DNA from 2 places in the Thalassotalea ganghwensis genome. Region 2 is predicted to be linked to the other one. Evidence: riboswitches for the same ligand, from Rfam matches in the RefSeq annotation. Region 2 holds a riboswitch; the other holds the start of a gene.

Region 1 (4,799 bases), on a different contig from region 2:
CCAAATGGAAGCTGGGTTTATTTCGATAAAGGCAACTGGGAAGTAAATTTCTTCACTCATAAAGGAAAATGGCCAAATCAAATCGTTAAGGCTGAGCAAGTAGGCGGTAAAGATTGGGTTGATACCATTGCGATAATGGAGCAAGAGTTTTTAGCGCCAATGATTGGTAAATGGAAAGGTATTTCAACCCATGGCAGTTCAAAAGGGCGATTTGAAGAAGTTGCCAATTATCAATGGGGGCCTAATAAAAAATCTATTCTTGTTGAGCTTGAACTCTTCTGGGATGGTAAAAAATATGGAAACGCTACAGGTTTATTAGGACTTGATCGTAAAACTAAAACTGTTTACTACAACTTAGTGATGGAAGATGGCACTGTAGTTATGCAGCAGCAACGTAATGCTGGAGAATCTACTAAGTGGGTGATGGATGTAACATCTGCCGGAAATAGTCGATCGCTCCCCAAACAGTTCAGAGTTGAATACTCTCGCAATAATGATCATTGGAAAAGTGATATTCTTGTCCCAAATGGAGAAAATTGGGAGTTAATGGCAGTACATGAGTTTACAAGATTGAATTAAGCAACTGCATGCGCGGTAGGCTTGCCTTAAATAGTCTACCGTGTGTAATAGCTTTTGAAGAATAGGAGTATGCAATATGTTTAAGCATTCATTTTTAGTGGTCATGTTGCTATCTTTTTACCCATTATTACTGGTAGCCTATGATGAAATACCTAAAACGCCGCATGGCGAAATTCTCTACTACCAAGGGCAAGGAAAGGGTAAAGGTCATTTATTTTTGTTTGACTTATCAACGGGAACGTCAAGGCAAGTTGGACAATCAGGCTCTCGTCCTGACCATTACCCTAACTGGTCTCCTGATGGCAAGCATTATGTTTTCGAATCTTACCGAAAAGGTGGTTGGCATGTTTGGATAGGTCAAATCGATCAATTAGCAGCTAAACGAATTACCCAAGTGCCGGCATATAATACTGACTATTATGAGTTTGACCCCACTTTTAACCATAATGGGAATGAAGTTGCCTACTTAAGAGATGGACAGTTGTATCTTAAGTCTTTAATAACCGATAAAGAAAAGCTTTTAATTCCAACACATCAGGATTGGGTATTTACTGCGCCAAGCTTTTCTCATGACGGACAATATATTGCCGTGACAGGGATTTCTAATCGCGAGCAGGTTATGCAAGTGTATCTAATTAATCTTAGTTCGAGGGAGATAAAGCAATTAACACATGAATTAGCACGGGTTTTTGCGCCGGTATGGTCGCCAGTAGAGAATAAGCTTATTGTGCACAGTGATAAGAAAAACGGTGTTGGCTTATATCAGGTCGATATAATATCTGGAAGATTAACGCCAGTTCACTCGCAACAACAACTTGCTTCTGCTCAGATTAAGCCAAGTTCGTTTATTGATCCTTGGGATAATGGCTGGGGTGCAATAGAGCAATACAGGGCAAGTATATCGCCGGATGGTGATTGGATCGTATTTTCAAGTACTGTTGATGGCGATAGAGAGTTATTTGTATCGAGGGTTGATGGAAGTGATATTCGGCGGCTAACTGTTCGACAAGGACTCGATGCACAGCCAGCATGGCGACCGCACGTGATAAACTGAACCAACCTCAGTATTATTTGCACAGATTAACATAGTTAGTTTTTTAATAGTTGAATAATGTTAGATTGAATTTTGCCAACGTGTTGTCTGACGTCAAGTGTAAAGCGCATATATGCATTTTGGTTGATTTTTACTCAGGGCAAATCATTGTATATATGCAAAGTTATTTCTATTGCTTTTCATAGTCCATCCTTATTGACTATTCGTTTAGGTAGGTTCGTTTAAAGACGAAAATAATGCAATAGACGTCTAAAAGTCTGTTGAAATTATTTTTAATTTAAGGTTTAATAGCAACGCTTTCGTTAGAATAAATACTCAATTTAGTCTAATCGAGCACCAGAAGAGGTGCGATAGCCAGGTAGTTTTCGTGAGGAACCACAATTCCAAAGACTGAAAATGAGGGGGACTATCGCCGAGGACGATAACGATGTGGGCGTTATGGTTCGGTCACTAGGGTTGAATCCCTAGGATTGTCACCTCTGCTTAGTAACAGGTAATACTAAGTAGAATAGGGTGGAGAGCTTCTGGCTGAAAAGACAAGTTGCTGCGCCATTGTGCGCACCTTTCCACTCAGTCATGCTCTTCCTTAATGTTGTTAGGCTAATTAACAAATAGCCATAGGGAGACCTTATCAGATGTCAAATTTAACCGTCGCCAAGTTTGGTGGTACGAGTGTTGCAGATCATCAAGCGATGTTGCGTTGTGCTAATATTATCGCAAGTGATAGCAGTAATCGCGTTGTGGTCGTTTCTGCAAGTGCAGGCGTCACTAATTTATTGGTACGCCTTTCGCAAGATAACGTCAGTGAAGCTGAACAAATTGATATCATCGGCCAAATAAAAGCAATTCAATACAATATTACACAACACCTTGACAGCCAAGTTGAGCTTAATCGTGAAATCGATGGTTTACTCAATGAACTAGCAACGTTTGCGAAAGCCCAAGCATTGAACCCATGTGGGCGAATTGCCGACGCTATTTTAGCGTTTGGAGAGCAAATGAGCTCACGTATATTCGCTAAAGTATTAGGCTCGGTAGGTGTTAGCGCTGAATACTTTGATGTTCGACAAATTATGAAAACCAATAGCGTGTACGGCAAAGCAGTTGTTGATATCGAAAAACTTGGCGAATATACCAAGCAATTACTCTTGCCAAAGTTGGAAAGTAACGTCATTGTCACGCAAGGTTTTATTGGTCAAGATGATGATAAATACACGACAACGCTAGGTCGAGGAGGTTCAGATTACAGTGCCGCGTTACTTGCTGAAGCATTACATGCTGATAACCTAGCGATATGGACCGATGTTGAAGGTATTTTTACTACCGATCCTCGTATTACTGATCAAGCGCGCGCTATAAATGAGATTAGCTTTGGTGAAGCTGCTGAGATGGCAACCTTTGGTGCAAAAATTTTGCATCCAGCAACATTGATCCCAGCGATGAGACAAAATATCCCCGTCTTTGTTGGTTCAAGTAAAGAGCCAGAAAAGGGCGGAACACGCATTCAACGTTCGGTAGATTCAAAACCTATTTATCGTTCTATTGCGCTCAGAAGAGAGCAAACACTCGTGACGGTAAAAAGCCCGGCAATGCTACATGCTAGTGGCTTTTTAGCGAAAGTATTTAATGTTTTGGCTAAACACGAACTGAGTGTAGATTTAATTACCACTAGTGAAATTAGTGTCGCAATGACCTTTGATAACCCTACAGGGTCAACACAGGCGTTACTTAACACTACGGTAGTACAAGAATTAGAGCAATTGTGTGAGGTTACGGTTGAACACGGTTTATCATTGGTAGCCGTTATCGGCAATAAAATGCATCAAACTAATGGTGTGGGTACTAAGTTATTTGAAGCAATATCGGGGATAAATATCCGCATGATTTGCCACGGTGCTAGTGAACACAATTTATGTTTCTTAGTCGATGAAAACAGTGCCAATAGCGCAGTAGAAAAGTTACACCGTACCTTATTTGCTTAACTAGCTTCACTTAATTAACTTGCTTAATTAACTACAAAAAAGAGCATCAAAAGATGCTCTTTGCTTTAACTAACATGTATTACTCATACGCTAGCGGATCAACGGCGTTATTATCTCGAAATGCTTCTAAACGTTCTTGGCATGCACCACATTTACCACAAGCTTTTTCCCGTCCATTATAACAAGTCCACGTGTCGCTATAATCTAGCCCCATGTTTAAACCATCGGTTAAAATGTCAGTTTTTGAGACATGTAAATACGGACTAAAGATTTCAACTGGCTCATAGTTAGCAATTTGACAGACGTCGTTCATCTTCATAACAAACTCTGGTCGACAATCAGGGTAAATGGCGTGGTCACCAGAATGGGCACCATAATACACTTGGCTTGCGCCAACAGAAACGGCGTAGCCTACCGCTAAAGATAGCAAAATCATGTTGCGGTTAGGCACAATTGTTGATTTCATGTTTTCCGCTTCGTAATGCCCTTCGGGAATATCGATATCATCGGTAAGTGACGAGCCGGCGAGTAGTTGGTTAATCGCTGAGATATCGATGACCTTATGAGCAACATTTAACTGTTGGCAAACTTTGGCTGCACACTTCAACTCTTTAACGTGACGTTGACCGTAATCGAAAGACAGTGCGTACACCTCTTTACCGTCTCTTAATGCACGATTGAGCACGGTAAATGAATCCATGCCACCTGAAAAAATAACAACAACTTTGTTGGTCATTTGTCGACTCTCTTAGGGTATAATAAATAACGCGCGCATTTTACGTTAAAATTACCAGTCAATAAAGTTAAGCGGTCAATATGAGTCATCACTATAAAATTAATGAGCTTTTCCAAACGATTCAAGGGGAAGGAGCTTTTACTGGTCAACCATCAATATTTATCCGTTTACAAGGGTGTCCTGTCGGCTGTTCATGGTGTGATACTAAACATACTTGGGAGATTAAGCCTGATTTAAGTGTTAGCGTAGACACTATGCTTGCAAAAACTCAAGAATCGGAACATTGGTCAGCAATGACACCTGAAGAAATCATTAGCTTATGTCACGACCAAGGTTATCAAGCTAAGCATGTCGTTATCACGGGGGGGGAGCCTTGTATGGTTGATTTAACGCCCTTATGCGATGCTTTACAGCAACGCGGTTTTAGCTGTCAGATTGAAACGTCAGG
Region 2 (4,799 bases):
TGCACCAGCTTGAGCTTTGATAGTTGCCAGATCATCAATAATTTGTCGCCAAGATAGCTTTTGTCCTTGCTCCAAATAATCAATACCAAGGCCACCACCAAGATCGAGTATTTTTACCTGCATGCCAATACTTGAAGCCATTGCCAGTAGTGGCGGCACCATTTGCTGCCATAGTTGGTACATTTTTTCATTGCTGAGCATATTGCCCCATTGAAAAATATGCAGACCACATATATCTAAGCCGGTAAATTCTGATACCTGAATCGACTGCCACTGTGCTACCGACAACCCAAATGGCGTTAAGGTATTTCCACCTAATGGGTTTTTTTCGCCCTCCTGCCATTGTAATTGTACGCGCAGCAACACTTTGGGGCATTTACCTAATTGTTGAGCTAACTCATTTAACCAAGTTAATTGGTTCAAGCTTTCAACGACAAAAATATTAACGCCTTTTTCTAAAAATTCCTGTAATTGCTGGCGTGACTTGGCAGGCCCAGTGTTTAAAATGCGTTCAGGTGTAACCCCCTGAGCAAGTACCTGTTCAAGTTCACCCGAGCTTGCGACATCAAAGTTAAAACTTGCCTGATCTAAGCATTGAATGACCCGTGATAATGGATTGGCCTTAACCGCATACCATAACTTTATAATTTGTTGATCTTGCAAATCACTAAGGTGATGTTTCAATGCATCTAAATCATAAGCAAAATAAGCCATTTCATCTTTATTGGCTGAAACGTGCTGCTCAAAGAGCGAAGATAATTGAGGCGGCAACCAAGGTTCAGTTAAACAGGTATTTTTCATCACATTGCCTTAACGTAAAACAGATTCTAAGGCTAACGATGCATCGCTTTTTTCATCGCGATATTTAACAATCAAGGCACAAGCCATATTTAAGCCTTGTGCCTTTGCCCAGTCACCCGCGACAGGACGAGTACCAGGCACAACCACTGCACGCTCAGGGATATCCGCACCTTTTTCTAACATGACTTGGTTTACACAGTCATAAACCGGTACCGACGCAGATAAAAATACGCCAGGTGCTAACACGGCACCTTTCTTAACAACGATACCTTCAACGATGACTACCCCCGCACTCAAAAAAGCATCGTCTTCAATAATCACAGGGCTTGCGCCAATAGGTTCAAGTACGCCACCAATTTGTACGGCAGCAGATACGTGGACATTTTTACCGATTTGCGCGCAAGAACCGATCAACGCATGACTGTCAACCATGGTACCAGTGTCAACGAACGCGCCAACATTAATATAGGCTGGTGGCATAATAATGACACCTCGAGCGACATGAGCACCTCGACGAACAGAAGAACCGCCGGGCACTAAACGCACGGCATCATCGCGAGTGAACGCCCGTGCTGGTAAATTATGCTTATCAACAAACCCTTGATAGATACCATCAAACTCTTCATTTTCACCGGCTTTAAAAGCGGCTAATATCGCTTCTTTGACTTCTACATTTGCCTGCCAGTTACCGTGTTGATCCTGATTTGCCGCGCGAATAGTACCTGCTTCTAATTGATCTAAAACTTCTTGCCAATTCATAATTAATTTGCTCCAGATAATGCTTGAGACTGACGTTGCAGCCATTGAGAAATAAGATTGTCTTGTTCGGCTAAACCATCATTGGCAGCCAATTCTTGTTCTGTAAGAGGGGGACGCAGAGTTGAATGAGCAATCATTCCTTTACTCGCCATCAAAACCTTAACAGGTATCGGACTAGCAACTTGAAATAGCGCATCAACGGCGTTTTGCCATAATGGAAATAATCCTTGCGGTTGACCAGCGATGGCAAGCTCTACATAGCGTTTTGCAGCTTCAGGCCAAACATTACTCGACACCGATACTAAACCGCATACTCCTGCACCTGCTAAATAGGGCATCATTGCATCTTCGCCACTATATAAACGAACATTCGGGCAGCGTTGTTTAAACGCTAGAAATGTTGTTAAGTCACCGCTGGCTTCTTTCAATGCCCAACAATTGGGATGATCTTTAAGCTGCTCTAAAGTTGTCACAGATAGGCCAACACCGCTGCGCGATGGCACGTTGTATAGCATGCATGGGAACTTAGCTTGATCGAGTAACGCTTTAAACCACTGAGTTTGCCCAGCAGGACCTGGTTTAGCGTAAATAGGTGTACCTAAAAGATAACCATTGATAGAGAGGCTATTGCAATAATTTATCCAGGCGATTTGCTCACTGAGTTGATAGCCGCCTACAGCAACCATTATCGGAGAAGTTAACGCCAATTGACAGACAAAATCGACAATAGCTTTGTGTTCAGCCTGACTTAACGCTAACCCCTCACCAGTGCTACCCAACAACAATATACCATTGCCGACTTTGTTCTGAAGCAAGGCATTTTCGCGCAGGCTATCAAAGTCGACGGTACCATCAGGGTGCAGCGGCGTAACTAACGCTGTCCAGACTTGATATTCATTTATAGATGACGTTGATTGATTCATGTCTCTCGAACTCATTTCGTTCGGAGAACTTATAGGCATTTGCGATAGCTACAGCCCTAGACATGGGGAGCAACTCGCAAAGGCCAGAAGCTCTCCACCATAACGTTCACTTAACTATATGTTAAGCACAGGTGACAATTGCTAGGATTCAACCTAAACAACCGACAATTACTTCACCAAAAAAGTAATCGCCTCGGCGTTAATCTCCATCACTAACTTTCATCAGAGTTTGATCTCTTCCAGTTAGCTACCTAGTTAACGCTCCTCTTCTGGCCCTTTTAGTTATTCGATTTTGCTTTGAATAAACGCTATAAATCGAATAACTGGAATAAGGGACGACGCTATTAGAACATTTATTCTAACCAGAAGCAATATCATCAACAATTTTTTCGACATTTACCCCCTCAACAATTCCCCTAATTACCTGACTTCAGCCCACAACTCATCAAAACGCAAACGGCTTAGAAATAGAGCCGCTATTGTCAAATTGAACTATTTTTATCAAAGCGAAGACACTTTTTTTGGTCAACAAGGGGTTGTTCAAGTACAATATCGAAAATTTTTTGGCTTAGGCACAGGGCGTATCAACACGTATGTACTTAACAAATATATGTCAGTTGCTGATGCGCAACGAAGATTTTCTCAGTGCCCAGGCACCCTTATTGGTCAATATGCCCAGCGATGATTTCGCAAAACACTTACAAACCATTAACCCAAGTTGTCAGCTAAGTTTTTTTGATAATAATTTTGCCCAACACCGTGCCCATTTATCATTAGCTAATGACGACGCAGATTGTCAATTTAGTCATTATTATCAATCAGAAAAAATTCACGATTTGGTGATCATTTACTTCCCTAAAAGCAAACAAGAATTACGTTACACCTTGGCAATGATTAATAGAAATATCACGCCCGATTCAAGAGTTTTAATCGTCGGTGAAAACAATGGCGGCATTAAATCACTAGCCAAGCAAGCCAAATCGCTATTGAATTATTGTGAAAAGATCGACGCTGCCAGACACTGTATTTTGTTTGATGTATCATTAAAAAATACCGATACTTCGTTTTCTGTTGATGACTGGTTTACTTTCTATCCATTAGATATCGGTAATACATCAATAACGGTTGCTGCGTTGCCTGGCGTTTTTAGTCAAAACAAGCTCGATATTGGCACTAAAGTACTACTTAATCACCTACCGGATGATCTGTCAGGGTCATGTTTGGATTTTGGCTGTGGCGCGGGAGTTATCGCGACATTACTTGCAAAAAAGTACCAAGACGTTACCGTGTCATTAACTGATGTTAGCGCCATGGCATTGGCATCGGCGAAAAAAACCTTAGCGTTAAACCATTTGAGCGGTGATGTTTTTGCTACTGACAGTCTATCTCATATCGATAAAACCTATCAGCATGTGGTATCTAACCCTCCTTTTCATCAAGGCATCAAAACAAACTATCAGGCGACAGAGCAATTTTTAAGTGGTATTCACCATCACATTGCAACGAACGGCAGTTTATTACTGGTTGCCAATAGCTTTTTACAATATCGCCCACTGATGGAGAATCACTTTAAAGCGATTGAAAGTATTTGCCAGCAGAATGGCTTTACGGTTTATAGAGCGCATAAATAAATGATTAAAAGCCAACTCATGTATTGCAATCTTGGCCAAATTCTACAATTATCAATACAAGAGCATTTATTCACTTGCGGATCAGATTGACATAATGATGACAGTGACCAACGTAAAATCGTTAAAGCGCATTCTTTTGGCGTTAGTCATGGGTGTCATCTTCTTTTTCTTTATCTTATCTTCCCTCTATATCAGTAAAACATTCATTGATGATAGCGATCGTCAAACAGAGCGAAATTTAATGTACTGGGCTCAGTACATTTCAATTTTAAGTAGCCCTTATCTCGTTGAAACGACCCAAAGTGATCTAAAATTAAAAAGTGACCTTTACGAAAAGCTCGAGCAACTTTCACCATTAAGATTGATTCGCGTTGTCGATATCTACACATATAGCCCCAAAGATAAAGTTGAAACACTATATTTAAGTTATGAACATGAAGGTACCTTTAACTTTAATAATTCAATACCTGAAGTCCAATTAACAACAGAAGAGCGAATTAAACTAGCATCTCCTCGTATCACCGATAATTATGCTGAAGTATTTTTGCCTATTCTAAATAGCAACAAAGAAAAAGTTGGTAATATTTATCTGCAAGCAAACAGATATTCAGGCTTAAGCCAGAATAACCAACTTCTGATCACCATTTCGATTATTTTTATGCTCATGTTTATTGTCATTTGGGTG

Evidence for each region. Region 2 has a riboswitch for lysine ahead of dapA (4-hydroxy-tetrahydrodipicolinate synthase). Riboswitches for the same ligand answer to the same signal wherever they lie in the genome.
Region 1: another riboswitch for lysine. It lies ahead of lysC (lysine-sensitive aspartokinase 3); the one in region 2 lies ahead of dapA (4-hydroxy-tetrahydrodipicolinate synthase).

What each region holds. Positions count from the first base shown of each region.
Region 1 is NZ_JBQRUM010000027.1:14,509-19,307, reverse strand. It holds gene ACSLUH_RS18405 (TolB family protein) at 1-579, shown strand, start outside; gene ACSLUH_RS18400 (TolB family protein) at 656-1,633, shown strand; lysine riboswitch at 1,966-2,165, shown strand; gene lysC (lysine-sensitive aspartokinase 3) at 2,269-3,615, shown strand; gene queC (7-cyano-7-deazaguanine synthase QueC) at 3,695-4,351, opposite strand; gene queE (7-carboxy-7-deazaguanine synthase QueE) at 4,432-4,799, shown strand, end outside.
Region 2 is NZ_JBQRUM010000010.1:6,390-11,188, forward strand. It holds gene ACSLUH_RS11345 (PLP-dependent decarboxylase) at 1-801, opposite strand, end outside; gene ACSLUH_RS11350 (2,3,4,5-tetrahydropyridine-2,6-dicarboxylate N-succinyltransferase) at 811-1,560, opposite strand; gene dapA (4-hydroxy-tetrahydrodipicolinate synthase) at 1,563-2,483, opposite strand; lysine riboswitch at 2,563-2,760, opposite strand; gene ACSLUH_RS11360 (methyltransferase) at 3,077-4,114, shown strand; gene ACSLUH_RS11365 (sensor histidine kinase) at 4,209-4,799, shown strand, end outside.